3 regions of the Streptomyces sp. NPDC020299 genome follow, and region 3 is predicted to be linked to each of the others. Evidence: riboswitches for the same ligand, from Rfam matches in the RefSeq annotation. Region 3 holds a riboswitch; each other region holds the start of a gene.

What was found. A riboswitch is a leader RNA that binds a small molecule or an ion and turns the genes downstream of it on or off. The one in region 3 is predicted to bind cyclic di-AMP.
Region 1: it holds a riboswitch for cyclic di-AMP, as region 3 does, so the genes downstream of both, ACH45E_RS07900 (M23 family metallopeptidase) here and ACH45E_RS24760 (M23 family metallopeptidase) in region 3, are expected to answer to the same signal.
Region 2: it holds a riboswitch for cyclic di-AMP, as region 3 does, so the genes downstream of both, ACH45E_RS36160 (transglycosylase SLT domain-containing protein) here and ACH45E_RS24760 (M23 family metallopeptidase) in region 3, are expected to answer to the same signal.

The regions. Positions count from the first base shown of each region.
Region 1 is NZ_JBIRWL010000003.1:19,383-28,679, forward strand. Features, by position in the region: gene ACH45E_RS07890 (PrsW family intramembrane metalloprotease) at 1-1,108, shown strand, start outside; gene ACH45E_RS07895 (aldo/keto reductase) at 1,130-2,074, opposite strand; gene ACH45E_RS07900 (M23 family metallopeptidase) at 2,177-3,208, opposite strand; cyclic di-AMP (ydaO/yuaA leader) riboswitch at 3,219-3,381, opposite strand; tRNA gene ACH45E_RS07905 (tRNA-Met) at 3,611-3,684, opposite strand; gene ACH45E_RS07910 (dihydrofolate reductase family protein) at 3,755-4,885, opposite strand; gene ACH45E_RS07915 (MarR family transcriptional regulator) at 4,981-5,496, shown strand; gene ribA (GTP cyclohydrolase II) at 5,613-6,254, shown strand; gene ACH45E_RS07925 (DHA2 family efflux MFS transporter permease subunit) at 6,241-7,692, opposite strand; gene ACH45E_RS07930 (NAD(P)H-dependent oxidoreductase) at 7,709-8,329, opposite strand; gene ACH45E_RS07935 (TetR/AcrR family transcriptional regulator) at 8,455-9,165, shown strand.
Region 2 is NZ_JBIRWL010000019.1:7,131-16,427, forward strand. Features, by position in the region: gene ACH45E_RS36145 (ABC transporter ATP-binding protein) at 1-819, opposite strand, end outside; gene ACH45E_RS36150 (outer-membrane lipoprotein carrier protein LolA) at 896-2,134, opposite strand; gene ACH45E_RS36155 (polyprenyl synthetase family protein) at 2,374-3,384, opposite strand; cyclic di-AMP (ydaO/yuaA leader) riboswitch at 3,915-4,097, shown strand; gene ACH45E_RS36160 (transglycosylase SLT domain-containing protein) at 4,103-4,600, shown strand; gene ACH45E_RS36165 (HAD family hydrolase) at 4,633-5,463, opposite strand; gene ACH45E_RS36170 (FAD-dependent oxidoreductase) at 5,606-6,808, opposite strand; gene ACH45E_RS36175 (ATP-grasp domain-containing protein) at 6,893-8,140, opposite strand; gene fahA (fumarylacetoacetase) at 8,404-9,297, shown strand, end outside.
Region 3 is NZ_JBIRWL010000010.1:13,699-22,995, reverse strand. Features, by position in the region: gene ACH45E_RS24770 (HPr family phosphocarrier protein) at 1-216, shown strand, start outside; gene ACH45E_RS24765 (GntR family transcriptional regulator) at 378-1,073, opposite strand; gene ACH45E_RS24760 (M23 family metallopeptidase) at 1,270-2,040, opposite strand; cyclic di-AMP (ydaO/yuaA leader) riboswitch at 2,054-2,215, opposite strand; gene ACH45E_RS24755 (pitrilysin family protein) at 2,463-3,851, opposite strand; gene ACH45E_RS24750 (pitrilysin family protein) at 3,848-5,260, opposite strand; gene ACH45E_RS24745 (DNA topoisomerase IV subunit A) at 5,564-8,023, shown strand; gene ACH45E_RS24740 (GTP-binding protein) at 8,020-9,138, opposite strand.

The DNA.
Region 1 (9,297 bases), on a different contig from region 3:
GCTGGACCGGGTCGAGCCCGGCCCGTGGCGGAACACGGTCTTCGCCTTCGCCTGGGGCGCCTGCGCGGCGGCGCTGATAGCCATCGTCGCCAACAGCTTCGCCACCAAGTGGATAGCCACGACGTCCGACCCGTCCAGCGCCGACACCCTCGGCGCGACGGTCATAGCGCCGATCGTGGAGGAATCCGCCAAGGCCGCCGCCGTCCTGCTCGTCTTCCTCTTCCGCAGACGGGACTTCACCGGGATCGTGGACGGCGTGGTGATAGCCGGGGTCACGGCCACCGGGTTCGCCTTCACCGAGAACATCCTCTATCTCGGTACCGCCTTCGGCACCGACCAGATCACCGGCGGCCGCGGCATCGCCTCCGTGACCGCGGCGACCTTCTTCGTGCGCGTCATCATGTCCCCGTTCGCGCACCCCCTGTTCACCGTCATGACCGGCATCGGCTTCGGCATCGCCGCCCTGTCCGCCGACCGGCAGCATGTGCGGCGCGTGCTGGTGCCGCTGGGCGGGCTGCTGCTCGCGATGGGCATGCACGCGCTGTGGAACGGCTCCTCCACCTTCGGCGAGTACGGCTTCTTCGCCGTGTACGGGACCTTCATGCTGCCCGCGTTCGGGCTGCTGACCTGGCTGGTGATCTGGACGCGCCAGCGGGAGCTGCGGACCGTGCGGGAGGAGCTTCCGGCGTACGTCCTGGCCGGCTGGCTGGGCCCGGGCGAGCCGTTCGCGCTGGGCTCGATGCGGGCCCGGCGGATGGCCCGTGACTACGCCCGCCATCACGGGGGCAAGCCGACCGCGCGGGCGGTGGCGCAGTACGAGGCGTACGCGACCTCGCTGGCATTCCTGCGGCACCGGGGGCGGCGCGGCCGGGCGGGTGCCGACTTCGTCGTACGGGAGCGGGAGCTGCTGGCCGAGCTGTGGAGCAGGCGGCAGGCGGCGCGGCCCGCGCTGGAGTACGCGGCGAGGGCGTCGGCTCCGGTGGTTCCGACGCCCTGGCCGGTGCACGGGGTGCAGGGCGCGTACGGGTACGTACAGGGACCCGGCCCCGGGCCCGGCTACGGGTATCCGGCGGCGCCGTACACCGCCTACAACCCGTACCGGACGTAGCGACCCCGGGACGGGGAAGGGTTAGGCCGACGCCTCGGTGAGCCGCGTCAGCTCCTCCTCGGTGAGTTCCAGCCCGGCCGCCCCGAGCAGCGCCGGCAGCTGGTCCACCGTGCGGGCCGAGGCGAGGGGGGCCACCACGGTCGGCCGGGCGGCGAGCCAGGCGAGGGCCACGGAGGCCACGGGGGCGTCGTGCGCGGCGGCGATCTCGTCCAGGGCCGTCAGCACCTTCTGCCCCCGCTCGGTCTCCAGGTGCTTCGCCGCACCCCCGGCCCGCGCGCTGTCCACGGTCGTACCGGGGCGGTACTTGCCCGTGAGGAAGCCGGAGGCGAGGGAGTAGTACGGCACCACCGCGAGGCCGGCGCGGGCGGTGACGTCCCGCAGCGGCCCCTCGTAGGTGTCGCGCGAGACGAGGTTGTAGTGCGGCTGCAGTGCCACGTACCGGGCGAGGCCCTCGCGCTCGGAGAAGTCGAGGGACGCCTGGAGGCGCTCGGCCGAGATGTTGGAGGCGGCGATGTAGCGCACCTTGCCCGTCCGGACGAGCTCGTCGAGCGCCCCGATGATCTCCTCGACCGGGACCTCGGTCTTGTCGAAGTGGGTGTAGTACAGGTCGATGTGGTCGGTGCCGAGCCGGCGCAGGGAGGCGTCGGCCGCGGCCTTGATGTTGCCGGCGGTCAGGCCCTGGTACTTCGGGTGCTGGCTGACCTTGGTGGCGATGACGACGTCGGAGCGGTTGCCGCGGGACCTGAGCCAGTTGCCGATGACGGTCTCCGACTCGCCGCCCTCGTTGCCCTCGACCCACGCCGAGTAGGAGTCGGCGGTGTCGACGAAGTTGCCGCCGGCGGCCGTGTAGGCGTCCAGGACGGCGAAGGACTGCGCCTCGTCGGCGGTCCAGCCGAAGACGTTGCCGCCGAGGGCGAGCGGGAAGACCGCGAGGTCGGAGCTGCCGAGTGTGCGAAGAGAGGTCATGCCTTGATCCAACAACCGCGGCGGTGGCGCGCATTCCGCATACGCCCGGCAGCCCTGACGTCGGGGGGTGTCGTCAGGGCTGCCGGGGAACGGAAGGACGTGTCAGGGGTTGAGGCCCTTGCTGTGCAGCCACGCCATCGGGTCGATGCCGGTGGCCTGCCCGCCGGGGTGGACCTCGAGGTGCACGTGCGGGCCGGTGACGTTGCCGGTGGCGCCGACACGGCCGATGACCTCACCGGTGCCGACCTTCTGGCCGACCTTCACGTTGATCGAGGACTGGTGGCAGAACCACAGCTCGGTGCCGTCGTCGAGGGTGAGGATGGTGCGGTAGCCGTAGGCGCCGGCCCAGCCCGCCTCGGTGATCGTGCCGCTGTGGATGGCCTTGATGAGCGTGCCGGTCGGCGCCGCGAAGTCGAGGCCGGTGTGGTAGCCGGAGGACCACATGGCGCCGGGCTGGCCGAAGGTGCCGGTGATCGTGTACGAGGAGGTCGGCAGCGTGTACTGCTTGGCCAGCTTGGCGAGGCGGTCGGCCTCGGCCTGCTTCTTGGCGACGGCCTCCGCCTTGTCCTTGGCGGCGGTGGCCTGGGCCGCGGCTTCCTTCTCGGCCTTGGCGGCAGCGGCGGTGGACTGCTTCTCCGCGGCGGCCACGGCTGCGGCGGTCGCCTTGTTGTCGACCTGGCTCTTCTGCTGTTCGGCCTGCGCCATGATCCGGTTGCGCAGGGCCTCGCCGGCGTCGTGGCTGTCCTGGTCGCTGTCGGCGGTGGCCACGCCGACGTGGCTCAGGCCGGCCGCGGTGGCCTTGGCACCGCCCGCGTCGTCGCCCAGCAGGGAGCCGACGGAGGGCAGGTCGGGCATGGAGATGTGGACCGGCGGCTTGCCGGTGTTGGCGCTGGCCATGCCGCCCGCGCCGACGGCGGCTATCACGCCGACGCCCAGGACGGTGGAGCTGCGGGCGAGCCCGCCGCCGCGCTGCTTGCTGACGCGGTGCCGGCCGCGTACCGGGGTGAGGGACTCCTCGGTGGGGTTCCACTCCTCCCAGGGGCCCTCGTCGGTGCGGTACTCGCCGTAGCCGAAGGTGTCGGTGCGCTGGCTCGGCACGAACGGGGCTGTGGGGGCAGGCCGGTTGGACGCCACGCGGGCGTGCTCCTTCCTTCCGTAACGCCTACCGGGTTAGCTGACGGGTTCGGAGCGGGAAGGTCTCCTACGCGCGTATACCGGTCGTGAACCCAAGTTCACGACGGTGTTCGCGTGATTCACCCCAAGTGGTGGTTCCCCGGTTCCCTTGCGGGATTCGGCATGTGCGCACGGAGCCGTCGCGGGTGACGGCTGGGACGACCGCGCTGCGTTATCGAACGTTAATAGAGCTACCGGTCAGTTTCCAAGCCGTTCGGCTTGATCATTATGGTTTTCACAGGAGACCTTTTAGGCCATGACCGGCGAAAATCGGGCGAGTTGAGTCCGGCTCGAGGTGGTCGGGGCCCGGGAAAGCACTCAGGGCCGGAATCCATGTACTGGATTCCGGCCCTGAGTCTTCAGTAGCGGGGACAGGATTTGAACCTGCGACCTCTGGGTTATGAGCCCAGCGAGCTACCGAGCTGCTCCACCCCGCGTCGTTGTGTCACCAGTGTACGTCATCCGCGGGGCTGCTCGCACACACCTTTCCGACCAGGGCTTCCGGGCTCAGCCCGGCAGGTGCCGGTTCGGTGCCTGCGCCGCCTCCTCGTACTCCGGCAGCACGACCACGTCCACGCCCCCGGCGGCCAGCAGCCCGCTCCCGTCGGCGCCGGTGACGAACGTGTCCGGCTCCCGCCAGGCCGTGACCACCCGCCGTATCCCCGTGTCGAGGATCAGCCGGGCACACGGCGCCGGCCGGGAGGCCCGCCGGGCGCACGGTTCGAGGCTGCTGTACACCGTGGCGCCGGCCAGCCGGGGGTCGCCGGACCGGATCTTGGCCAGGGCCGCCTCCTCCGCGTGGACCACGGGATCGTCCCCTTCGCGTGAGTGGCCACGCGCGAGTTCCGTACCGTCGGCGGCCACCACCACCGCCCCGACACTGAACGCCGTCCCCGAGGGCGGGCACAGCGCGGCCAGCTCGCAGGCGATCCGCAGCCAGTGACGGTCGGCCGCGACGGCCGCCGGGCCGGTGCCGGGCGCGGTCGGCTCGTAGCGCATCAGGACGACGTCCTCGATGCGGCGCGTCTCCAGCAGCCGCAGCCGCCCGGCCTGGTAGCCCCCGGGACCGAAGAGACGCGGAGCGTGCGGGTCGCCCACGAAAAGGGGGGCCAGGACGAGCTGCAGCTCGTCGGCCAGGCCCTCCCGCAGCAGCTGGGTGTGGACGGTGCCGCCGCCCTCGACCATCAGGCGGCGCACCCCGCGCACCGCGTACAGGTGTTCGAGCAGGGCGGGCCAGTCGAGATCCTCGCCCAGTGGGACGACGTCGGCCGCGATGCCCAGGGCGCGGGCCCGCTCGGCGCCCTTGCCGGTCGTGTAGAGGACCTTCTCGCCACCGGTGTGCCAGAAGTTCGCGTCCGGGTCCAGGTCGCCGGAGCCGCTGACGGTGACCTTGAGGGGGTACTCCGCCCGTCCGGCGGCGAGCCGGGCCGCCCGCCGCTCGGCCGAGTTGACCAGCAGCCTCGGGTTGTCGGCGCGGATGGTGCCGGCGCCGACCAGGATCGCGTCGACGGACGCCCGTACCTCGTCGACCCGGTCGAAGTCGGCCGGGCTGGACAGCAGCAGCCGGTCGGGGCCGGTGTCGTCGAGGTACCCGTCGAGGGAGACGGCGGCGGACAGCAGGACGTACGGACGGGGCATCGACGCGCTCTCTTCGGGAGGCGGGCAACGGCGGATCCGGTGGCCGGGCGGACCCGGATCTTGGTTCAAGTTTGAAACAAACCTACACTGGTGGCATGACGACCCGCTGGCTCACCCCCGAGGAGCAGCGCGCATGGCGCGCCTACATGGCCGGCAGCCTCCTCCTGGAGGACGCGATCGACCGGCAGCTCCAGCAGGACACCGGTATGCCGCACCTGTACTACTCCATCCTGGCCAACCTCTCCGAGGCGCCGGAACACAGTCTGCGGATGACCGACCTCGCGGAGCAGGCGAAGATCACCCGGAGCCGGCTGACCTACGTCGTGACCCGGCTGGAGAAGGACGGCCTGGTACGGCGCGAGGGGTGCCCGTCCGACAAGCGGGGCAGCATCGCCGCGCTGACCGACGAGGGGATGGCCGTCCTGGAAGGTGCGGCACCGGGTCACGTGGCGACCGTACGCGCCTCCCTCTTCGACCGCCTCAGCCCCGAACAGGTACGGCAGCTGGAGGAGATCTTCGGCTCGGTCGCCGACGCACTCCAGGGCGAGGACGCGGGGTGCGCGCCGGACGACGTGCCGTGGCGGCGCCGGTCGCCGAAGTCCTGTTCGTGACCCTCGCACGAGATTCGGAAGTCCCTTGGTTCATTCCGTTGCTTCAAATTTAAAGCATGGGGTAGGGTTCCCGGCATCTGCTTCAAATCTGAAACTCCTGAACCCCGGAGACCCGCATGCCCGACACCCCCGCCGCCACCCCGCGCGCCCGCGTCCGGGTACCGCTGCGCTTCCACGACGGCTACAGCGTCGACGCCGAACTGGTCACCTTCCACGGCCTGACCGACGGCCAGGAGCACGTGGCCGTCGTCCTCGGCCGGCCCGCCCCCGGTACCGTCCCGCTGGTCCGCCTGCACTCCGAGTGCCTGACCGGGGACGTCTTCGGCTCGGCCCGCTGCGACTGCGGCCCCCAGCTGCGCGAGGCGGTCGAGCGCATCGCCGACCGCGGTGGCGTCCTGCTCTACCTCCGCCAGGAGGGCCGCGGCATCGGCCTCTACAACAAGCTCGACGCGTACGCCCTCCAGGACCAGGGCCTGGACACCTACGAGGCCAACGCCGCCCTGGGCCTCCCGGAGGACGCCCGCGACTACACGTCGGCCGGTCAGATGCTCCGTGCCCTCGGCATCGAGGAGCTGGACCTGCTCTCCAACAACCCCGACAAGGCCGACCAGCTGCGCGGCCTGGGCCTCGCCGTCCGCGACCGGGTGCCGACGGGGGTCTTCACCACCGCCCACAACGTGCGGTACCTGCGGGCGAAGGTGCTCCAGACCCAGCACACGCTGCCGCTCGCGGAGCTGACGGAACTCAGCGTGGGCTGAGCCGGGGCCCACGTCGTTCCCGGCCCGCGGGCCGTCGCCCCGGCAGCAGTGCCGCGGGCAGCAGGGCCAGGGCCAGCAGCCCCGCCGCGACCGCGTACGCGATCCGGAACCCCGCCGGGTCCGCGCCCGCCGCGCCCAGCACCACCGACAGCAGCGCGGTGCCCACCGAGGCCCACACCTGCGCGTTGATGCTCAGCGCGGTGCCGGCGGCGGCCACCCGGTCAGCGGGCAGCTCACGGGTCGCGGTCGTCATGGCCGGCATCAGCACCATGCCGGAGCCGACGCCCATCACCGCGGCCGAGCCCACCACCCGCCAGGGCGCCACGCCGTCCACCCCGACCTGGAGCGCCCCCAGCGCCATCCCGAGCGCGCCCACCACGACCCCCGCCTGGATCAGCCGCCGCGGTGACACCCGGTCGACCAGCCGCGCGGCGACCTGCATCGCCGTACCGACGGCCAACCCGACCGGGGCGGCCAGCAGCCCCGCGACCGTCGCGGTCATGCCCCGCTGCTGCTGCCAGTACAGCGGCCCGAGCAGCATCGACCCGAAGTAGCCGCAGCCGAACAGGGCGAGCGTGGCGGCCCCTGCGGCGAACGTACGGTCCCGCAGCAGCCGCAGGTCGAGCAGCGGGGCACGGGCGGTGAGCGCACGGCGTACGAAGGCGGCGAGGAGCACGGCACCGGCGAGCGCGGGCCCGAAGGCGCCGGGCGCGGTGAAGTCACCCCGCTCACCGCCCCGGGCGAGCCCGAACAGCAGCAGCGCGAGCCCCGGGGAGAGGGTCAGCAGGCCCGGGACGTCCAGTGCGGGTGGCGCGGACGCCCGCCCGGGGCGGTCCCGTGGGAGCAGTTTCCCGGCGAGGATCAGAGCGAGCGCGCCGACGGGCAGGTTCACCAGGAAGATCCAGTGCCAGGACGCCGCGTCGACGAGCCGGCCGCCGAGGACCGGCCCGGCCGCCGGGCCGACCAGGACGGGCAGTCCGAGCAGACCCATGGCCCGGCCCAGCCGGGCGCGGTCCGCGACCCGCATCACCATCGCCATCCCGACCGGCATGAGCAGCCCGCCGCCGAGCCCCTGCACCGCGCGGAAGGCGATGAGGCTGCCGGCGTCCCAGGCGCAGGCGGCGAGCAGCGAACCGAGGGTGAACAGGGCGAGGGCGGTCAGATAGGTGCGCTTGGCGCCGATCCGGCCCATCGCCCACGCCGAGGCGGGGATGACGGCGGTGAGCGCCAGCGTGTACGCGGTGGCGGTCCACTGGATGGTCTCCAGCGGCGCGCCGAAGGACTCCGAGAGGCCGCGCATCGCGACGTTGACGATCGTCATGTCGAGCACCGACATCACGGAGCCGATGACCACGACGGTGACGATGCGGCGGAGCGCGGCGGCGGACGCGGCATCCCGCGCCCCGGCCGGCGCCTCGGCGGTCCCGGTCGCGCTCATGTTCCCCCGCCTCCCGTCAGGCCGCGTACGGCCGTTCGGCGCGGGCCGTCCGCAACGCCCGCCCCCACCAGGCCAGTTGCCCGAGCATTCCCTTGGCGGCACCGGCGCAGACGGCCGCGTCGCGCGGGGCGCCGTCCTCCCCGAGACCGGACCAGGGTCCGTGCAGGCTGACGGAGTCGCGCATCGTGACGGCGTGCAGTTCGGCGAAGACCAGCCGGAGCTGCTCGACGGCGCGCAGTCCGCCGCCGAGACCGCCGTACGACACGAAGCCGACCGGCTTGGCCTGCCACTGGCCGTGGTGCCAGTCGATGAGGTTCTTCAGGGCCGCCGGGAAGCTGTGGTTGTACTCGGGGGTGATCACGACGAACGCGTCGGCGGCGTCCAGCCGCGGCGAGACGTCCTTCAGCGCGGCGGCCGTCTCGGGGCCCGGGGTGCCGCCCCAGCCGGGCATGACCAGCGGCAGGTGGACGTCCGCGAGGTCGACGACGTCGAATTCCAGTCCGTCGTCCCCGGCGGCCGTGCCGAGGAACCATTCGGTGACGGCGCTCGCCTGGCGGCCCTCGCGGACGCTGCCGACGATGACGGCGACGCGCAGCGGGGCGGTGTCGGTGTGGCCGGTGCTGTCGGTTGCAGACATGGATGTCCCCTCGTATCCCTCTTGGGGTGGGCCGCACGCCGCGGCCCTTCAGGTAAGCTACAACGCACGTTGTAGAAATTACAACGTGCGTTGTAGATACGGACGGCGAGGCTGGGAGAAGACTGGTGGCCGACAGCAACGAGGAACGGACGGAACAGGCCCGGCGCGCGGTCTCACCGCGCAAGCTCGAGAAACAGATCGCCATCGCGAGCGCGTCCTGCACGGTCTTCGGCCGCGAGGGCTACACCCGGGCCTCGGTGGACGCGCTCGCCGCCGAGGCCGGCATCTCGACGCGTACGCTCTACAACCACTTCCCGGGCGGCAAGGCCCAGCTCTTCCGTACGGTCGTCACCTGGACCTCCACCGAGGTGCGCGACGCCCAGCTCGCCCGTCTGCACGCGGTGCTGGCCCCCGGGCGCCCGCCCCGCCCCGAGGACCTGGAGCGCGACCTCGTCGCCCTGGCCCGCGCGTTCGTGGACCTCATGACCGACTACCCCGACCACTTCGCGCTCGTCCGCCACATCCACGCCGAGGCCGACCACGTCCCGCCCGAGGTCCTCCAGGCATGGCGGGACGCGGGACCGCTCCCGGTCGGCCAGGCCATGGCCGAGGCGATGACCGGCCTCGCCGAAGCGGGCCTGCTCGACGTCCACGGCGACGCGGCCCTGACCGGCGCCCACTTCTCGGCCCTGACCGCGCACGCGATCGTGCAGCTGTCCCACTACGGGGTCCAGCCGCTCCCCAAGGCGGAGACGGACCGCCTGATCACAGGGGGCGTCGCGGCCTTCCTGCGCGCCTACCGGGCCGCCACCGGTCCGCTCGCCCCCACCGGTTGAACAGCGACCGCCCGAGCACTTCGGGCCGCCGGTACCGCACCTGCGCGAGCTCCGCCTCCGCCAACCCGGCCAGATCCACCTCGGTGAGCGGCGTACTCGACTCCGGCAGGTGAAGGACCCGCGGCCCGGCGT
Region 2 (9,297 bases), on a different contig from region 3:
GTCCTCGGCGACGACGACGTCCGCGACCCCCTGCTCCTTCAGCACCCGGGCCGCGTCACCCGGGTCCGGCGTGACGACCACGAGCCGCCCGCGCGCCCCGGCCGCCAGGTCGGCGACCGGGCCCTGGGTGATCAGTCGGCCCTGGGCCATCACCGCCGCGTGGGTGCACACCTGCTCGATCTCGTCGAGGAGGTGGGAGGAGAGGAACACGGTCGTGCCGTCCGAGGCCAACTCCCGCACCAGTGCGCGGATCTCCCGCATGCCCTGCGGGTCGAGCCCGTTGGTCGGCTCGTCCAGGACGAGCAGTCTGCGCGGCTGGAGCAGTGCGGCGGCCAGGCCCAGGCGCTGCTTCATGCCCAGGGAGTAGGCCTTCGCCTTCTTGCCCGCGGCGGCCGTCAGGCCCACCCGGTCCAGTGCGGCCGTGACGCGGGCGCGCCGGGTGCGCGGGTCGGCGGTCGGGTCGGCGGCGTCGTACCGCAGCAGGTTGTCGCGGCCGGAGAGGAAGCCGTACAGGGCCGGTCCCTCGATGAGGGCGCCGACCTGCGGGAGCACGGTGCGCGTGGCCCGGGGCATGGGCTGCCCCAGGACGCGCGCCGTGCCGGAGGTCGGCTCGATCAGGCCCATCAGCATGCGGATGGTGGTGGTCTTCCCGGAGCCGTTCGGACCGAGGAAGCCGAAGACGCTGCCCGCCGGGACGGTCAGGTCGAGACCGTCGACGGCGAGCTGTCCGCCGCGGTAGCGCTTGGTGAGCGCGCGGGTGTGGATGACGCTGTCATCCGCGTCCCGCACGGCCGGCTCCGTGGCGGACGTTTCGTCCATCGGCTCCCCTGTTTCGTCATACGTACGTAGGCACGCAGGTACGCAGGTATGTCCGCGCGTGTTGCGCGGCCGGCGTCTACCGTGCCGCGTCGGCCGCCTTCACCAGCGCGTTCTTGGTCACGGTGCCGACGTAGACCTTGCCGTCGTCCGTGATCAGGGCGTTGACCAGGCGGGTGGAGAACACCGTGCCCTTGCCGAACTTGCCGGTCACGTGGTCGCCGAGCGAGCCGAGGAAGCCGCCCATGTCCCCGCCGCCCTTACCGGTCGGCAGGCCGCCCTCGCTGCCGGAGTCGAAGGTGGCGATCGAGTTCCAGCCCTTGCCGAGGACGTCGAAGCCGCCGCGGCCCTTGGCGAGGTCCTCGTGGGACTTCGGGGCGCGCTTCCCGGGCGCCTTGGCCGCGTCCGGAGCCTTGGCCGCGTCGTCCCCCTCGGTGACCTTCGCGCCCTTCGGCGGGGTGAAGTCGAAGGTCGAGGCGGCCGGCTTGGCGAAGCTGACCTGGGTGAAACCCGCGTCCACGACGGCGGCGCCGCCGCTCGACGGGGTCAGGGTGAACTTCAGCGGCGTCCCCGTCTTCGCGTCCACGGCGATGCTGATCGCACCCACCGTGGTGCCGGACTGCTTGGGCTTGATGAGCAGCTTGTAGGCGTCCCGGCCGGCGACCTGGACGGTGCCGTCGACGGTCACGGACGTGGTGTCGTCGACGGACTTCAGGGCCTCGTCGGCGAAGTCCTTCGGCGTGGCGGGGGTCTTCTCCCGCTGCTGCCTGCCGTCCTGGTCCGCGGTGCCGTGGTACACCTCGTTGGACTTGCTGTCGTAGCCCCAGACGTCCTTGCCGTCGTGGATGAGGCTGTACTCGGCGGCGCTCTCCATCAGCGAGACCTTCTGGCGGTCCGGGCCGTCGGCCGCCACGCGCAGCGTGTGACTGCCCGAGAGCAGTTCGGTGAGCTTGGACTTCGGGTCCGCCGACGAGCCGTCGCCGCCCCTGCCGGCCCCGGACAGCAGGCTGCTCTCCAGCCCGCCGAGATTCGGCAGGCCGAGGTTGGTGCTGAACCGCACCGTGCCGGACAGCTGCTGCACGTCCGACGCGGCGATCTTGTTTATGAGCTGCTGTGCGCTGATCTTCGGCAGGTCGGGGTCGCCGGAGTCGGCGAGCGCCGGGACCAGCCCGATGGTCGCCGCCGCCACCCCCACCACCGCGACCGGTACGACGTACCGGGCCGCCTTGCGGCGTCCGTGGGCCGTGTCGGTGTCGGCCATGCTGTCGTCGGACGCGGTGTCGCCGGACGTGGTGTCGTCGGATCCGTACGGTGCCATGTGTGCCTTACCTCCGTCGTCGGCGGCGGCTGCCCTCACCCTCGTCAACCCTGAGCCGCCATTCTCACCCGAATCGGTGAGGAGTGGTGATTTCCGTGGTTTCCATCTCACCAAATCGGCCGTGAGGATGCGTCAGACCCGGGAGGCAACTCGATGTACGCCTGCGGTATGACACGGGGAAGCGGGATGTCCTCCGACCCGTAGGGGTCGTACCGGATCGCGCCAGGCGAATCCGGGCACTAGCCGGCCCGGTGCACCACCGCGTCGCACAGCTGCAGGAGCGCCGCCTTGGCGTCGCACTCCCGTAGCGGCGCCAACGCCGCCCGCGCGTCCTCCGCGTAGCGCACGGTGTCCCGGCGGGCCTGCTCCAGCGCCGGGTGGGCGCGCAGCGCGGCCAGCGCCTCGGCGTGCCGGGCGTCGTCGGTCAGGTCGGAGTCGAGCAGGTCGCACAGGGCGATGTCCTCGGCCAGCCCCAGCCGGGCCGCCCGCTCCCTGAGCCGCAGCACGGGCAGGGTCGGGATGCCCTCTCGCAGGTCGGTGCCCGGGGTCTTGCCGGACTCGTGGGAGTCGGAGGCGATGTCCAGCACGTCGTCGGCGAGCTGGAAGGCGACGCCGAGCCGCTCGCCGTACTGGGTGAGGACGTCCACGACCGTCTCGTCGGCCCCGGACATCATGGCGCCGAAGCGGCAGGAGACCGCCACCAGCGATCCGGTCTTGCCGCCGAGGACGTCCAGGTAGTGCTCGACCGGGTCGCGGCCGTCCTGCGGCCCCGCCGTTTCCAGGATCTGCCCGGTGACCAGCCGCTCGAACGCCAGGGCCTGTACCCGTACGGCCTCGGGGCCGAGGTCGGCGAGGATCTGGGAGGCGCGGGCGAAGAGGAAGTCGCCGGTGAGGACGGCGACGGAGTTGCCCCAGCGGGTGTTCGCGCTGTCCACTCCGCGGCGCACCGCGGCCTCGTCCATGACGTCGTCGTGGTAGAGCGTCGCGAGGTGGGTGAGCTCGACGACGACGGCCGAGGGCACGATCCCCGGCGCGTACGGGTCCCCGAACTGCGCCGCGAGCATCACGAGCAGCGGCCGGAACCGCTTCCCGCCCGCGCGCACGAGGTGCTGCGCGGCCTCGGTGATGAAGGGGACCTCACTCTTGGTGGCTTCGAGCAGTCCCTCCTCGACAGCCGCCATTCCGGCCTGGACATCGGCTTCCAGAGCCTGGTCCCGCACGCTAAGCCCGAACGGCCCGACGACGGTCACGAGGGGTCTCCTGTCTGCTGGTGCCTGCTGGCGATCACACGGTTTGTCGATAGGTCGCTGCCCTCACTCAAGTCAGCGTATCCGGTCAGCTTTCGATCACCGAGGGCGCCCACTGTTACAGGCCGGGCGCTATCGGATCACGCCCGTTATGTTTTCGATCGGTCGATAAGCACAGATATTTATCGACTTACACGGAAGTACGACATGACTGCGCCGCTTGGAGCAGTTGGCCTTCCACTCCCTCACCCGATGCGCTACCCGATGCGGCGCCCCTCATGTCCTATTTGCCGTAAATGCTATTCCGTGAATTGGGTCACTTCGGCCGATCGGGACACCCCACCGCCCGGCACCGGCACACCGCTTGCCGCCATTGGGCAGTTGAGGGTTGGCAGACGCAAAGGATCAAGCGCCTCATACGCCTCACAACAAGGTCAACTAGGACTTTATGTGAATCCGGCGCTTGTTCAGGACATGTGCTCTCGCATACGTTCCCGGCCGTCGGGCGGAACGCCGAATCCTGCCGCCGCCCGTCACACCCATCGACGAACTCATTCACGACGGCAGGAGCGGGGGACCCAGGTTTGCCGCCGGTACGGGCGACACCCGTCGTCCCGGAACGGCTAGGGGTGAAGCCGCACCGCCTTCGGGCGGCGCGGCCGGGCACCTCCCAGCCCGAACCCGACAGCTCACCTCGCAGGCGACGGAGAGGAACTCAGCCATGTCTGCTGCCGCTCAGCACCGTGCCCCCTTCGCCCGCCTCGCCCGCAAGCTCGCCGTCGCCGGTACCGGTGCCGCCGTGCTCGCCCTCCCGCTGATCGGCGCGACCAGCGCCTCCGCGGCCACCACCACGAGCGCCCCCAAGGCCGCCCCCGCGGCCGCCACCACGCTCCCGTACGCGAACAACCTCGACGGCTGGATCCGCGAGTCGCTCGCGATCATGGCGCAGAAGGGCATCCCGGGCTCGTACAACGGCATCTACCGCAACGTGATGCGCGAGTCGTCGGGCAACCCGGTGGCCATCAACCTCTGGGACTCCAACGCGGCCGCCGGTATCCCGTCCAAGGGCCTGCTCCAGGTCATCGACCCCACGTTCGCCAGCTACCACGTGGCCGGCACCTCGTACAACATCTACGACCCGGTCGCCAACATCACGGCCGCCTGCAACTACGCCGCCCACCGCTACGGCTCGATCGACAACGTGTTCGGCGCGTACTGACCGCTCCGCTCCCTTGAGGGAGCGAGCCCCGCTCAGGGAAAGAGTCTTTCGAGGACGACGGCGATGCCGTCGTCCTCGTTCGACAGAGTGATCTCGTCGGCCACCGCCTTCAGCTCGGGGTGGGCGCCGGCCATCGCCACACCGTGGGCGGCCCAGTCGAACATCGGGATGTCGTTGGGCATGTCCCCGAAGGCAAGGGCCCGTTCGGCGCTCAGCCCGAGGTGGTCGGCGGCCAGCGCCAGCCCGGTGGCCTTGTTGACGCCGCACGGCTGGAGCTCGACGGTCCCCGGCCCCGACATGGTGACCGTCGCCAGCGAACCCACGGCCGCGCGGGCCGTGGCGGCCAACTCGTCGTCGGACAGGGCGTGATGCCGCAGCAGGACCTTGCTGATCGGCTCGCACCACAGGTCGTCGCGCCGCCGGACCCGTACGGCGGGCAGTGTGGGGTGGGGCATCAGGTAGCCGGGTTCGACGAGGGTGAGCCCGTCCACCCCGTCCTGGTCGACGGCCGCGTACACCTCCCCCACCTCGGCCTCGATCTTGCCGAGCGCGGTCTCCGCCAGCTCCCGGTCCAGGGTGACCGACCACAGCAGGCGGTGGGCGCCGGCGTCGTACACCTGCGCGCCCTGTCCGCACACCGCGAGACCCGTGCAGCCGAGGTCGTCGAGCAGCGGCCGCACCCGCGGCGCCGGGCGCCCGGTCACCACGAGGTGCCGGGCACCCGCTCTCCCGGCCCTGGCGAGGGCGGCGCGGGAGCGGTCGGAGACGGTGTCGTCGCCTCGCAGGAGCGTTCCGTCGAGATCCGTCGCGACGAGCGAATACGCAGGGCAGGTCAGGGGGGAATATGCGGGGGGTGCGGCCATGATCAGAGAATACGGACACCGCACCCCCACGACTCACCGCTGTTTCCAGCCCCAAGTGGCGCCCGCGGGCTCCTTGATGGCGATTTGACGACGATGTCGAGACGTGTGACGAGACGTGCGTCGGGACGTGTGGCGCAGCCCGTCAGCCGTGTGCCGCCGCGAGGTGCTTGGCCAGACGCGGCGAGGCGAACTCGGTGCCGCAGACGAAGCGCATCACCGGGCCGTACGACGACGCCGCCGGAAGACCGGTGAAGTACAGCCCCGGGACGGAGGAGACGTATCCCGCACTCAGCCGGGGCGCGCCCCGGCTCACCGTGAGCCGGGTGCGCAGCTCATGGCCGAGGAAGTCCATGGCCGCGATGTCCACGCGGTAGCCGGTGGCCGCGATGACGTGGTCGGCGGGGAGCTGGTTGGCCTGCCCGGCGTGGGTGCGGACGGTGAGGACCGGGCTGCCGTCGAAGACGTCCGCGCCGGCCAGCCGCTCGATCTCCTCCACCCCGACCTTGCCCTCGAACCGGTCGCGCAGCCACCAGGCGCCGAGCGGGCCGAGGACGCGGCGGACCAGGTAGTGGCGGGTGCGGGCCGGGAGGTAGCGGTAGGGGTGCGGGTAGTAGCTCAGCGCCCAGAGGGACCAGGCGCGGCCGAAGGGCGACTCGGGGCGCAGCCTCGGCTGGTTCCAGGGCGGGGCCCCGAAGGCGACCCGGCCGCGGCCCCGCGACACCACCCGTACCCGGGCGCCGGCCTCCGCGGCCAGGGCCGCCGTCTCCAGCGCGGACTGGCCGGCGCCGACGACGATCAGTTCCTTGCCGGAGAACCGGGTCAGGTCGTGGTGCTGGGAGCTGTGGGAGACCGGGCCGGTGAGGCTGGGTCCGTCGGGCGCCGCCGACGCCAGCTCGGCCGGGAGGTGGGCCAGTCCGGACAGGCCGGTGGCGACCACCACCGCGCGCGCGGTGAACGACTCACCGGAGTCCAGTTTGAGTTCGAAGCCGCCGCCGGCGCCCCGGTCCACGGACACCACCCGCACCCGCTCCAGGTCGGGCAGCAGCCTCTGCTGGAACCACTCGCCGTAGGCGATGAAGGTCTCGACCGGGATGATGTCCTCGTCGGTGACCAGCCGGCGGACGCCCGCCGCGTCGCAGTAGTCGGCGAGCGCGTGGCCGGGCTGGGGGCAGTCGATGCTGGACGCCACCGGGGTCGACTTCAGGAGCATTCCGGCGGGCATGTGGTCGCGCCAGCTGACCATGGGATCGCCGAAGACGCGGACGGGGATGCCGCGGGCCCGCAGATGGGCCGCGGTGGACAGGCCGAACGGCCCGGCACCGATGACTGCAACCGGTTGATTCACGAAGTCCCTCCCCAGGACGTGTTTTTCCGTCACTTCGTGGTGGTGGATCGTGCACCGGTCCGGACAGCCCGCCCTGGGCGGGCCTCAGCTTCCGGAACCGGTGCCGCTGCCGCGGCGGTTGGTCCGCCACAGCTGATAGAGGTGCTTCGCGCCCGGTCGCACGAAGCGCGCGAGCATCGTGAGGAACGGCAGCGGGTCGTCACCCGCGAGCCAGGCCAGCTCCGTCCCGCTCGCCCGGGTCGGCGCGTGCGGCGTCGTGTAGCCGCTGCGGCGGTAGGCGAGGAGGGCGGGGAGGTCGATGTTCTCCACGATGTAGCGGTGACCGGCCCGCTGTTCCCCCTCCGGAACGGAGCGGCCGGTCAGATCCAGGTGCATGGCGCGTACGACGTCCACGCCGGACTCGTTCTCGAAGAGCCGGAACTGGGCGCCCATGCGGGGGTTGAAGTCGAGGAGTTTGTACTGTCCGTCGCGCCGGTCGAAGCGCAGGTCGAGGTCGATGATGCCGCTGAAGCCGATCTGCTTGATGAAACGTGCGGCGAGGTCCGCGAGTTCCGGGTTGTCGACGACGTACGCGTTCGCCGTCATGCCCGCGTGCGGCGGCCACGAGCGCACCTTGACGCCGGTGAACATCGCGACCGGTGCGGAGTCGGCGTCGAAGCAGGCGTGCACGATCCAGTCCTCGGCGTCCTCCCGGGGCAGGTACTCCTGGAGGATCACGCCGGGGCGCTCGCCCCAGTCGCGGGCGAGGGCGAGCAGGCCCTCACGGGTGGCGATCCTGGTGGTGCCGTTCACGGCGGGCCGTTCGCGCCGCACGAACGCCTCGCGGTTCTTGGCCACCACCGGGTATCGGGCGGTGTCGGCGAAGGCGGCGATCTCCTCGTACGACCGCGGGAAGGCCGCCGACGGGCTGGCGATGCCGTGTTCCACGCACAGTTCGTGCAGCCCCTGTTTGCTGGCCAGCCGGCGCGGCAGGCCGGGGTCGACCCGCGGGAAGAGGAAGCGGTCCGTCAGGTCGTCCTGGTGCTCGGCGATCAGGACGGCGGCCTCTTCGTCGGTGGGGATGAGGACGGTGGGACGGCCGATGCGCCGGCCGATCCGCCTGAGCCCCTCCACCAGGTACTCCGCATCCTCCGCCCCGCTGGTCGGCCAGACGAAGGCGCGGGTGAGGTAACGGGAGGAGGCCGCGGGCGTGTAGCGGTCCTCGGTGATCGCGTACATCGGGACGCCCAGGCGGCCCAGGCTGCGGATGGCGCCGACACCGCCATGGTGCAGGGGATAGTCGCCGAACTTGACGATCAGTCCCGGTACGTCCCTGTCCGCATCGAAAGGCACACCGACGAAAGGCACACCGACGGAATTCCTGGCCACGGGTCCCCCCACGTGTCCCCCCTACGGACCGGACCCACCCCGTCCGTGTCCCCCAAAGGGACGCTAAGCCGGAATTAGCCGCTCCGACAAGGCCTATTGGGACATTGCGAACTCTTTAGACACTACCCGGCACACTGCCCAGGACCTCCGACTCACCCGTAACGTGTGGCCCGACCACATGCAACGGCCTGCAGTGATGGCACCGGATGAGAGCGAGGCAGCACCCCATGCCCCCCTTCGACGTCCCCGAGGGCGACCCCTTCGGCCCGCACAACCTCCCCTACGGCGTTTTCTCCCCCGCCGGTTCGACCGAGCGGCGCGTCGGCGTCCGGCTCGGCGACCACGTGCTCGACGCGGGCGCGGCGGCACGCGCGATCGGCTCGCCGTACGCCTCCCTGCTCGCGCACCCGACCCTCAACCCGCTGCTCGCCGCCGGCCGTACGGCGTGGTCGGACGTACGGCGGGCCCTGACGGCCTGGGTGACGGTGCCCGCACACCGGGAGACGATCGAACCGCTGTTCCACCCCCTGTCCTCGGTGACCCTGCACCTGCCCTTCGAGGTCGCCGACTACGTCGACTTCTACTCCTCCGAGCACCACGCCCGGAACGCGGGCCGTATCTTCCGCCCCGACGCCGAGGACCCCCTGACCCCCAACTGGAAGCATCTCCCGATCGGTTACCACGGCCGCTCCGGGACCGTCGTGGTGTCGGGCACGGACGTCGTACGGCCGTCCGGCCAGCGCAAGGGCCCCGCCGACCCGGCCCCCGTCTTCGGGCCCTCCGTCCGCCTGGACATCGAGGCCGAGGTCGGCTTCGTCGTCGGCGTCCCCTCGGAACGGGGCAGGCCCGTCCCGCTGGGCGACTTCCGGGAGCACGTCTTCGGGCTGTGCCTGCTGAACGACTGGTCGGCGCGCGACATCCAGGCCTGGGAGTACGCGCCCCTCGGCCCGTTCCTCGGCAAGTCCTTCGCCACGTCGGTGTCCGCGTGGATCACCCCGCTGGAGGCACTCGACGACGCGCTGGTGGCGCCGCCCGAGCGGACCCACCCGCCACTGCCGTACCTGGACGACTCCGGTGAGGAGCCCGGCGGTTACGACCTGCGGATCTCCATCGCCGTCAAC
Region 3 (9,297 bases):
GTCCGAGCCGCCACGGCCGCAGGCGTGCCGGTGACGATCGCCAAGGCCGGCGGCACTCCGGTCAACGCGGCCTCCATGCTGGCCGTCCTCGGCCTCGGCGCCCAGGGCGGCGAGGAGATCGTTCTCGCCTCCGACGCCGAGGGCGCGGACGCCGCCCTGGACCGGCTGGCGAAGCTGGTCTCCGAGGGACTCGAGGAGCTGCCCGAGACCGTCTGAGCGCACACCGCACAGAACGGCGGAGCCGCGTCGCCCCTTTCGGGCGGCGCGGCTCCGCTGTTTTACCGGGAATTCTGGTGGCACCATGGATGGCACCATGAATTCAGGCAGGGGAAAACAGCCCTCCGCCGAATTACTCTTCTTTGTATACGGTGCCCGTGTTAATGCCGCAGGCTCGGCATGTTTACGGCTTGTTGCGAAGTCCTCACACGTTCCGGGCGGCCGGTGCCGCCGGTGAAACGCAGCCGGTGCGCGGCCGTCGCGCGCTCGGTGTGCAGCGCCGTGATCGCCCTGGCGCGCTCGCCGTCGCCGCGCGCCACCGCGTCCACGATGGCGCCGTGCTCGGTCCAGGACTCCACCGGGTCGGCGGGCGCCTCCACCGTGTACATCCAGGTGATCTTGTGCCGCAGCTGGGTCAGTACGGAGGTCAGGGCGTGGCTGCCACAGGCCTGGGCGAGCGTCTCGTGGAACCAGCCGCCCAGGGAGCGCAGGTCGTCGCTGCTGCCCCTGCGGGCCCGCTCCTGGCCCAGCCGTACCAGGCCGCGCAGCACCTTGAGATGGGCCTCGGTGCGCCGCTGGGCGGCCCGGGCGGCGCCGAGCGGCTCCATCAGCATGCGCATCTCCAGCAGGTCCGCGGCCTCCTGCTCGGTCGGCTCGGCGACGCACGCGCCCGCGTGCCGCCGGGTCACCACGAACCCCTCGGCCTCCAGGGTGCGCAGGGCCTCGCGGACGGGGACGCGCGAGACGCCGTAGCGGCGGGCGAGGAGTTCCTCCGTGAGGCGGCCGCCGCGCTCGTGGACTCCGGCCACGATGTCGTCCCGGATCGCCGTGCATACCGAGTGCGCCGGAATACGCATGACCGACCTCCGCCTTAATCCCCGTGAAACGCCGTCGATGGGCGCCCGTTCCGTGACTCTATTGCAATGAGCGGGAATTTCCGACGGCGGGTCGGAATCCATGGATATTTTTTGGACAGCGAGGGGCGGCTGGGCGTTCGAAAACCACGAAAGCCCCGGCTCGTGGGCCGGGGCTTCGGGTGGGGGTGGGTCTTCGTCAGACGTTCACGCCGTGCTTGCGGAGGTAGGAGACGGGGTCGACGTCCGAGCCGTACTCGGGGCCGGTGCGGGCCTCGAAGTGGAGGTGCGGCCCGGTGGTGTTGCCGGTCGAGCCGGACAGGCCGATCTGCTGGCCCGGGGTGACCTTCTGGCCCACCGAGACGCCGATGGACGACAGATGGCCGTACTGGGTGTACATGCCGTCGGCCATCTTGATCACGATCTGGTTGCCGTACGCCCCGCCCCAGCCGGTGGACACCACGGTGCCGGAGCCGACCGCATGGACCGCGGTGCCGCTCGCGGCGTGGAAGTCGATGCCGGTGTGCGAGCCGGAGGACCACAGGGAGCTGCTGGCCTGGTAGCCGGTGGAGACGTAGGACCCGGTGATCGGTGCCACGAACGCGTTGAGCCGCTCGCGCTCGGCCGCGCGGGCCGCCCGCGCCTTGGCCTCGCGCGCCTTCTCCGCCTGTGCGCGGGCCTGCTCGGCGGCCTTCTTCCGCGCCGCTTCCTCGGCCGCCTTCAGATCGGCGGCCTCCTGCTGGGCGGCGGCCTGGGCGTCGATGTGCTCGGGGACCGATTCGCTGATGGTGATGACCGGGGTGAGGGCGGTCTGCTCGGGCGCCGGCGCGGGCTCGGCGGCGAGCGCCGGGGCGGCCAGGCTGCCGACGGCACCGGTGGTGGCGAGGGCGGCGACGCCCGCCGCGCGGGCGGTGGTGCGGTGCATCCGGCTGGGACGGCGGTGCTTCCCGGTGGCGCGGGTGAACGCCATGAAGTGGCTGGTCCTTTCCTTCCTTCTCGCCTACCGGGTTAGCTGACGGGTTCGGAGCAGGAAGGTCTCCTACGGGCCCCCTCGCGGTGTGCGCGGGCGTCCGATTCACCCCAAGGGACGATGGGTCCCCGGCTCCCCTGGCTCGCGCCGTACGGGGACTCGGCGATCGCTGTCCGGTGCCGCGGTTGCGGCGCACTGCCTGACGAACAGCCTGCTTGACGCTAAGGGCCGCGACTTTCAATCCTCAAACGCAACAGGGTTTTTGTAGCGCACGCCACAGGGCAGACAGGCAACCTCCGCCCCAATTCGGACATCTGGCCAGAGGCATGGGGAGCGGACCGGGGAACGGCGTGGGGCCCAGGTGACACATCGTCACCTGGGCCCCACGCGCGCGTGCCGCTGTCGCTCGGCTGTCGCTCCGGCTACTCGGCCGGCACGACGGAGACCTCGCCGATGCCGAGGGCCTCGACCGGCTCCTTGATCTGTGCCGCGTCCCCGACCAGGATCGTCACCAGACGGTCCACCGGGAAGGCGTTGACGACCGCCGCGGTGGCCTCCACGGTGCCGCTCGCGGCGAGCTGCCGGTACAGCGTCGCCTGGAAGTCGTCGGGCAGGTGCTGCTCCACCTGGTCGGCCAGCGTGCTCGCCACGGCCGCTGCCGTCTCGTACTTCAGCGGCGCCACCCCGACGAGGTTCTGCACGGCCACGTCGCGCTCGGCGTCGGTGAGCCCCTCCGCGGCGAGCGTGCGCAGCACCGCCCACAGGTCCTGGAGGGCGGGACCGGTGTTCGGGGTGTCCACGGAGCCGCTGATGGCCAGCATCGAGGCGCCGTTGCCCTCGGGGCCGGACCTGAGGACCTGACCGAACGCGCGGACGCCGTAGGTGTAGCCCTTCTCCTCGCGCAGGACGCGGTCCAGGCGGGAGGTGAGGGTGCCGCCGAGGCAGTAGGTGCCGAGCACCTGGGCCGGCCACACCCGGTCGTGCCGGTCGGCGCCCACACGGCCGATGAGCAGCTGGGTCTGGACGGCGCCGGGGCGGTCGACGATGACGACGCGTCCGGTGTCGTCGGCGGTCACCGGCGGCACCGGGCGCGGCTGCGCCGCGGAGCCGCTCCACGCGCCCAGGGTCTCGCCGAGCAGCTCGTCGAGGTCGATGCCGGTGAGGTCGCCGACCACGACGGCGGTGGCGGTGGCGGGCCGCACGTGCCGCTCGTAGAAGGCGCGGACGGCCGCCGAGTCGATCTTGGCGACGGTGTCCTCGGTGCCCTGGCGGGGCCGGGACATGCGGGCGGTCGCCGGGAAGAGCTGCCGGGACAGTTCCTTGGCGGCGCGGCGGGAGGGGTTGGCCAGCTCGTGCGGGATCTCGTCGAGGCGGTTGCGCACCAGCCGCTCGACCTCGCCGTCGGCGAACGCGGGCGCTCTGAGGGCGTCGGCCAGCAGCGCGAGCCCCTTGGCCAGGCGGGAGGCCGGGACCTCCAGGCTGAGGCGGACGCCGGGGTGGTCGGCGTGCATGTCGAACGTGGCGCCCGCACGCTCCAGCTCGGCGGCGAACTCCTCGGCCGAGTGCTTGTCGGTGCCCTCGGAGAAGGCCCGCGCCATGATCGTGGCGACGCCGTCCAGGCCGGCCGGCTCAGCGTCCAGGGGCGCGTCGAGGAGCACCTCGACGGCGACGACCTGCTGGCCGGGGCGGTGGCAGCGCAGGACGGTCAGGCCGTTGTCGAGCGCACCGCGCTCCGGGGCCGGGAACGCCCACGGCCTGGCCTCGCCCGCCTGGGGCTGCGGGTGGAACTCCATCGCGGCGAGCTCGCTCACTTGGCCGCCTCCTCGTTCTCGTTCTGGCCGGTGCGCGTCTCCACGGTGGCCTCGGCCTCCGGGTCCTCGGGAACGTCCACGTCCTCGGTCTGCTCGGCGGCCTCGGCGGAGACCGGCTCGTAGACGAGCACCGCGCGGTTGTCGGGGCGGAGCCGGGCCTTGGCGACCTCCTGGACCTCCTCGGGGGTCACCTCCAGTACGCGCTGGACGGCGGTGAGGGCGAGCTGCGGGTCGCCGAACAGGACGGCGAAGCGGCAGAGTTCGTCGGCGCGGCCCGCGACCGTGCCGAGCCGGTCCAGCCACTCGCGCTCCAACTGGGCCTGGGCGCGCTCCATCTCCTCGGGCGTGGGGCCCTCCTCGGCGAACCGGGCGAGCTCCTCGTCGATCGCGCTCTCGATGACCGGCACCTCGACGTCGCCGGAGGTCTTCACGTCCAGCCAGCCGAGGGACGGCGCTCCGGCCAGCCGCAGCAGGCCGAACCCGGCCGTGACCGCCGTACGGTCCCGCCGTACCAGCCGGTTGTAGAGGCGGGACGACTCGCCGCCGCCGAGGACGGTGAGCGCCAGGTCGGCCGCGTCGGCCTCGCGTGTGCCGTCGTGCGGGAGCCGGTACGCGGCCATCAGGGCGCGCGCGGGGACCTCCTCCACGACGACCTCGCGCAGTTGCTCGCCGATGGTCACAGGCAGCGAGCCGTCGCGCGGCTGGGGCTTGCCGTCGTGGCCGGGGATCGAACCGAAGTACTTCTCGATCCAGGCGAGGGTCTGCTGGGGGTCGATGTCGCCGACGACGGAGAGGACGGCGTTGTTCGGCGCGTAGTAGGTGCGGAAGAACGCGCGCGCGTCCTCCAGCGTCGCCGCGTCCAGGTCGGCCATGGAGCCGATCGGCGTGTGGTGGTAGGGGTGGCCGTCCGGGTAGGCCAGGGCGGTCAGCTTCTCGAAGGCGGTGCCGTAGGGGACGTTGTCGTAACGCTGCCGGCGCTCGTTCTTGACGACGTCCCGCTGGTTCTCCATGGACTCGTCGTCGAGGGCCGTCAGCAGCGACCCCATGCGGTCGGCCTCCAGCCAGAGCGCGAGCTCCAGCTGGTGGGCGGGCATGGTCTCGAAGTAGTTGGTGCGCTCGAAGCTGGTGGTGCCGTTCAGCGAGCCGCCGGCACCCTGCACGAGTTCGAAGTGACCGTTGCCCTTCACCTGCCCGGAGCCCTGGAACATCAGGTGCTCGAAGAGGTGAGCCAGGCCGGTGCGTCCCTTGACTTCGTGGCGGGAGCCTACGTCGTACCAGAGGCAGACCGCCGCGACCGGGGTCAGGTGGTCCTCGGAGAGCACCACGCGCAGACCGTTGGCCAGTCGGTGCTCGGTCGCTGTCAGGCCCCCGGAGCCTGCCTCGGCCGTGGTCGTGTGACCCATGGGCATGTACGTCCCTTCGATCGCGGATGCGGTCGTGAAAACCGCGGTCTTCCTGCCGGTCCTGCCACTGTATGCAAGCGTGCGCATCCCGGGCGAAGTTCCCGCGCGACGTACGCCCACAGCGGATCGCGTAGCCTGCGGGCAGCCCTGCAGCGGGTGGGGCCCGTCCGGCACGTTCGCGTCGTCCGCGAGGAGTCCCGTGGGCGTCCCATGGGCGCCGGTGCCGGGGCCTGGCCCGCGCTGTCAGTGCCGCGGTCCACAATGGTCCGCGTCAGATCCGTCAATCGCTTCAGCAAGGAGCCGGCAGCGATGGCCCGCCGCAGCACGAAGACCCCGCCGCCCGACGACTCGTACGAGGAGAGGATCCTCGACATCGACGTCGTGGACGAGATGCGTGGCTCCTACCTCGAGTACGCGTACTCGGTCATCTACTCGCGCGCCCTGCCGGACGCCCGCGACGGCCTCAAGCCCGTGCACCGCCGCATCGTCTACCAGATGAACGAGATGGGCCTGCGCCCGGAGCGGGGCTACGTGAAGTGCGCCCGCGTCGTCGGCGACGTCATGGGCAAGCTGCACCCGCACGGCGACGCGTCGATCTACGACGCGCTGGTGCGCATGGCGCAGCCCTTCTCGATGCGCGTGCCCCTGGTGGACGGCCACGGCAACTTCGGCTCGCTGGGCAACGACGACCCGCCGGCCGCCATGCGGTACACCGAGTGCCGGATGGCCGAGGCGACGAGCCTGATGACCGAGTCGATCGACGAGGACACGGTCGACTTCGTCCCCAACTACGACGGCCAGGAGCGGGAGCCGCTCGCCCTGCCCGCCGCCTTCCCGAACCTGCTGGTCAACGGCGCTTCCGGGATCGCGGTCGGCATGGCAACCAACATGCCGCCGCACAACCTGCGCGAGGTCGTCGCGGCAGCCCGCCACCTGATCAGGCATCCGAACGCCGACCTCGACGCCCTGATGCGGCACGTCCCGGGCCCCGACCTGCCCACCGGCGGCCGGATCGTCGGCCTCTCCGGCATCCGCGACGCCTACGAGTCGGGCCGCGGCACCTTCAAGATCCGCGCCACGGTCGCCGTGGAGACCGTCACCGCGCGCCGCAAGGGCCTGGTCGTCACGGAGCTGCCCTTCACCGTCGGCCCGGAGAAGGTGATCGCCAAGATCAAGGACCTGGTCGGCTCGAAGAGGCTGCAGGGCATCGCCGACGTCAAGGACCTCACCGACCGCGAGCACGGGCTGCGCCTGGTCATCGAGATCAAGAACGGCTTCGTCCCGGAGGCCGTCCTGGAGCAGCTCTACAAGCTGACGCCGATGGAGGAGTCCTTCGGCATCAACAACGTCTGCCTGGTCGACGGCCAGCCGCTCACCCTGGGTCTGAAGGAGCTGCTCGAGGTCTACCTCGACCACCGCTTCGACGTCGTCCGGCGCCGCAGCGAGTTCCGCCGCGGCAAGCGCCGCGACCGCCTGCACCTGGTCGAGGGCCTGCTCACGGCCCTGGTGGACATCGACGAGGTCATCCGGCTGATCCGGTCCAGCGAGAACTCCGCGGAGGCCAAGCAGCGCCTGATCGAGCGCTTCTCGCTGAGCGAGATCCAGACGCAGTACATCCTCGACACGCCGCTGCGGCGCCTGACCAGGTTCGACCGCATCGAGCTGGAGGCGGAGAAGGACCGGCTGAACGCGGAGATCGAGGAGCTGACCCGGATCCTGGAGTCGGACACCGAGCTGCGCAAGCTGGTCTCGGCCGAACTGGCCGCGGTGGCGAAGAAGTTCGGCAGCGACCGGCGTACGGTGCTGCTGGAGTCGGGGGGCGCCCCGGTGGCGGCGGTCCCGCTGCAGGTGGCGGACGATCCGTGCCGGGTGCTGCTGTCGTCGACGGGGCTGCTGGCCCGTACGGCGAACGGCGAGCCGTTCGCGGAGGACGCCGACGCCCGGCGCGTCAAGCACGACGTGATCGTCTCGTCCGTTCCGGCGACCGCGCGTGGCGAGGTGGGTGCGGTGACGTCGGCCGGCCGGCTGCTGCGGATCAATGTGGTCGACCTGCCGCATCTGCCCGACACGGCGACGGCGCCGAACCTGGCCGGTGGCGCGCCGCTGGCGGAGTTCGTCTCCCTGGAGGACGACGAGACGGTGGTCTGCCTGACCACACTGGACGAGTCGTCCCCGGGTCTGGCGCTGGGCACGGAGCAGGGCGTGGTCAAGCGCGTGGTCCCCGACTACCCGTCCAACAAGGGCGAGCTGGAGGTCATCACGCTCAAGGAGGGCGACCGGATCGTCGGCGCGGTGGAGTTGCGCACCGGCGACGAGGACCTGGTGTTCATCACCGACGACGCCCAGTTGCTGCGCTTCCAGGCGTCCATCGTCCGCCCGCAGGGCCGTCCGGCGGGCGGCATGGCGGGCATCAAGCCGACCGAGGGCGCGAAGGTGATCTCCTTCACCGCCGTCGACCCGGCGGTGGACGCGGTGGTCTTCACGGTGGCGGGCTCGCGCGGGACGCTGGACGACTCCGTGCAGACGACGGCCAAGCTGACCCCGTTCGACCCGTTCCCGCGCAAGGGCCGGGCCACCGGCGGTGTGCGCTGCCAGCGGTTCCTGAAGGGTGAGGACTGCCTGTCCTTCGCGTGGGCGGGTCCGGCACCCGCGCGCGCGGCGCAGAAGGACGGCACCCCGGTCGAGCTTCCGGAGCCGGACCCGCGCCGGGACGGTTCGGGCACCTCGCTGCCGAAGACGGTGTGGGTGGTGGCGGGGCCGGTGCTCTAGGCCTGCTCGGGGCCTGCTCTAGACCGGCGGGTCCTCGGGGTCGTACTCCTCGGGGCCCCTGGACCGCGTACGTAGCGCAGGACGCCCCACATGCCGTGCTCGTCGGCGTGTGGGGCGTCGTCCTTGCACGCCTCGAGTTCCTTGCCGAGTACGGGCGCGTCGATGCCGGTGCCGATGAGGACGAGCTGGGTCAGACGGGTGTCGGCGGGGCCCCAGGGCTCCGGGTAGAAACGCAGGAACCGGCCGACGGCGTGCACGGCGTACCGGTTCCGGGGGTCGTACGGGCCGAAGTCGACGTACCCCTTGATCCGGTAGAGCCCCTCGGCACGGCCGTCGAGGAAGGTCATCAGGCGGCGCGGCTCGAACGGGACCTCGGAGACGAAGGACAGGCTGTCGTACGCGGTGTGCAGATGCCCGGCGTGGCCGGCGCCGGGCTCGTTCGGGTCGTCCTCGTGCGGGTCGTGCTCGTGCAGGTCGTCGAAGGACAGCTGGCCGATCCGCTCCTCGCTCGGCCGGCAGTCGAAGAGGAACTCGGGGTCGATGCGGCCGTAGGTGGCGGGGACCACCGCGGCGCGGTCGGTGAGGGACCGGACCAGGCCCAGCACCCGTTCGCCGTCCGCCGCCCGGTCGAGTTTGTTGACCACCACCAGGTCGGCGAGGGCGAGATGCCGGTCGATCTCCGGGTGCTTCGTGCGCGTGTCGTCGAACTCGGCGGCGTCGACGACCTCGACCAGCCCGCCGTAGACGATCCCGGGATGCTCGCTGGCCAGCACCATGCGGACGAGTTCCTGCGGCTCGGCGAGGCCGCTGGCCTCGATGACGATGACGTCGATGCCGGTGGTGGGGTCGGCGAGCCGCTCCAGGTAGAGGTCGAGTTCGCTCGCGTCGACGGCGCAGCACAGGCATCCGTTGCCGAGCGAGACGGTGGAGTCGCCGAGCGCCCCCGCGACCGCCATGGCGTCGATCTCGATGGCCCCGAAGTCGTTGACGATCGCCCCGATGCGGCTGCCCCCGCTGCGGTGCAGCAGGTGGTTGAGGAGCGTGGTCTTCCCGGAGCCGAGGAAGCCGGCGAGTACGACGACCGGGATCTGCTGCGGACTGCGGCTGTGCCCCAACGTGCGACCTCTCTCACGCGGACGCGCGCACCGGTTCACGGCCCGGCGCACGGACGAGGATGGAATGCCGGCCCAGGATACGAGCGGGGCATGACGCGGTCGCGCCCATTGATCCATAATGTTGATTCAATCAATGCATCATCCATGCACAGGGAGGTG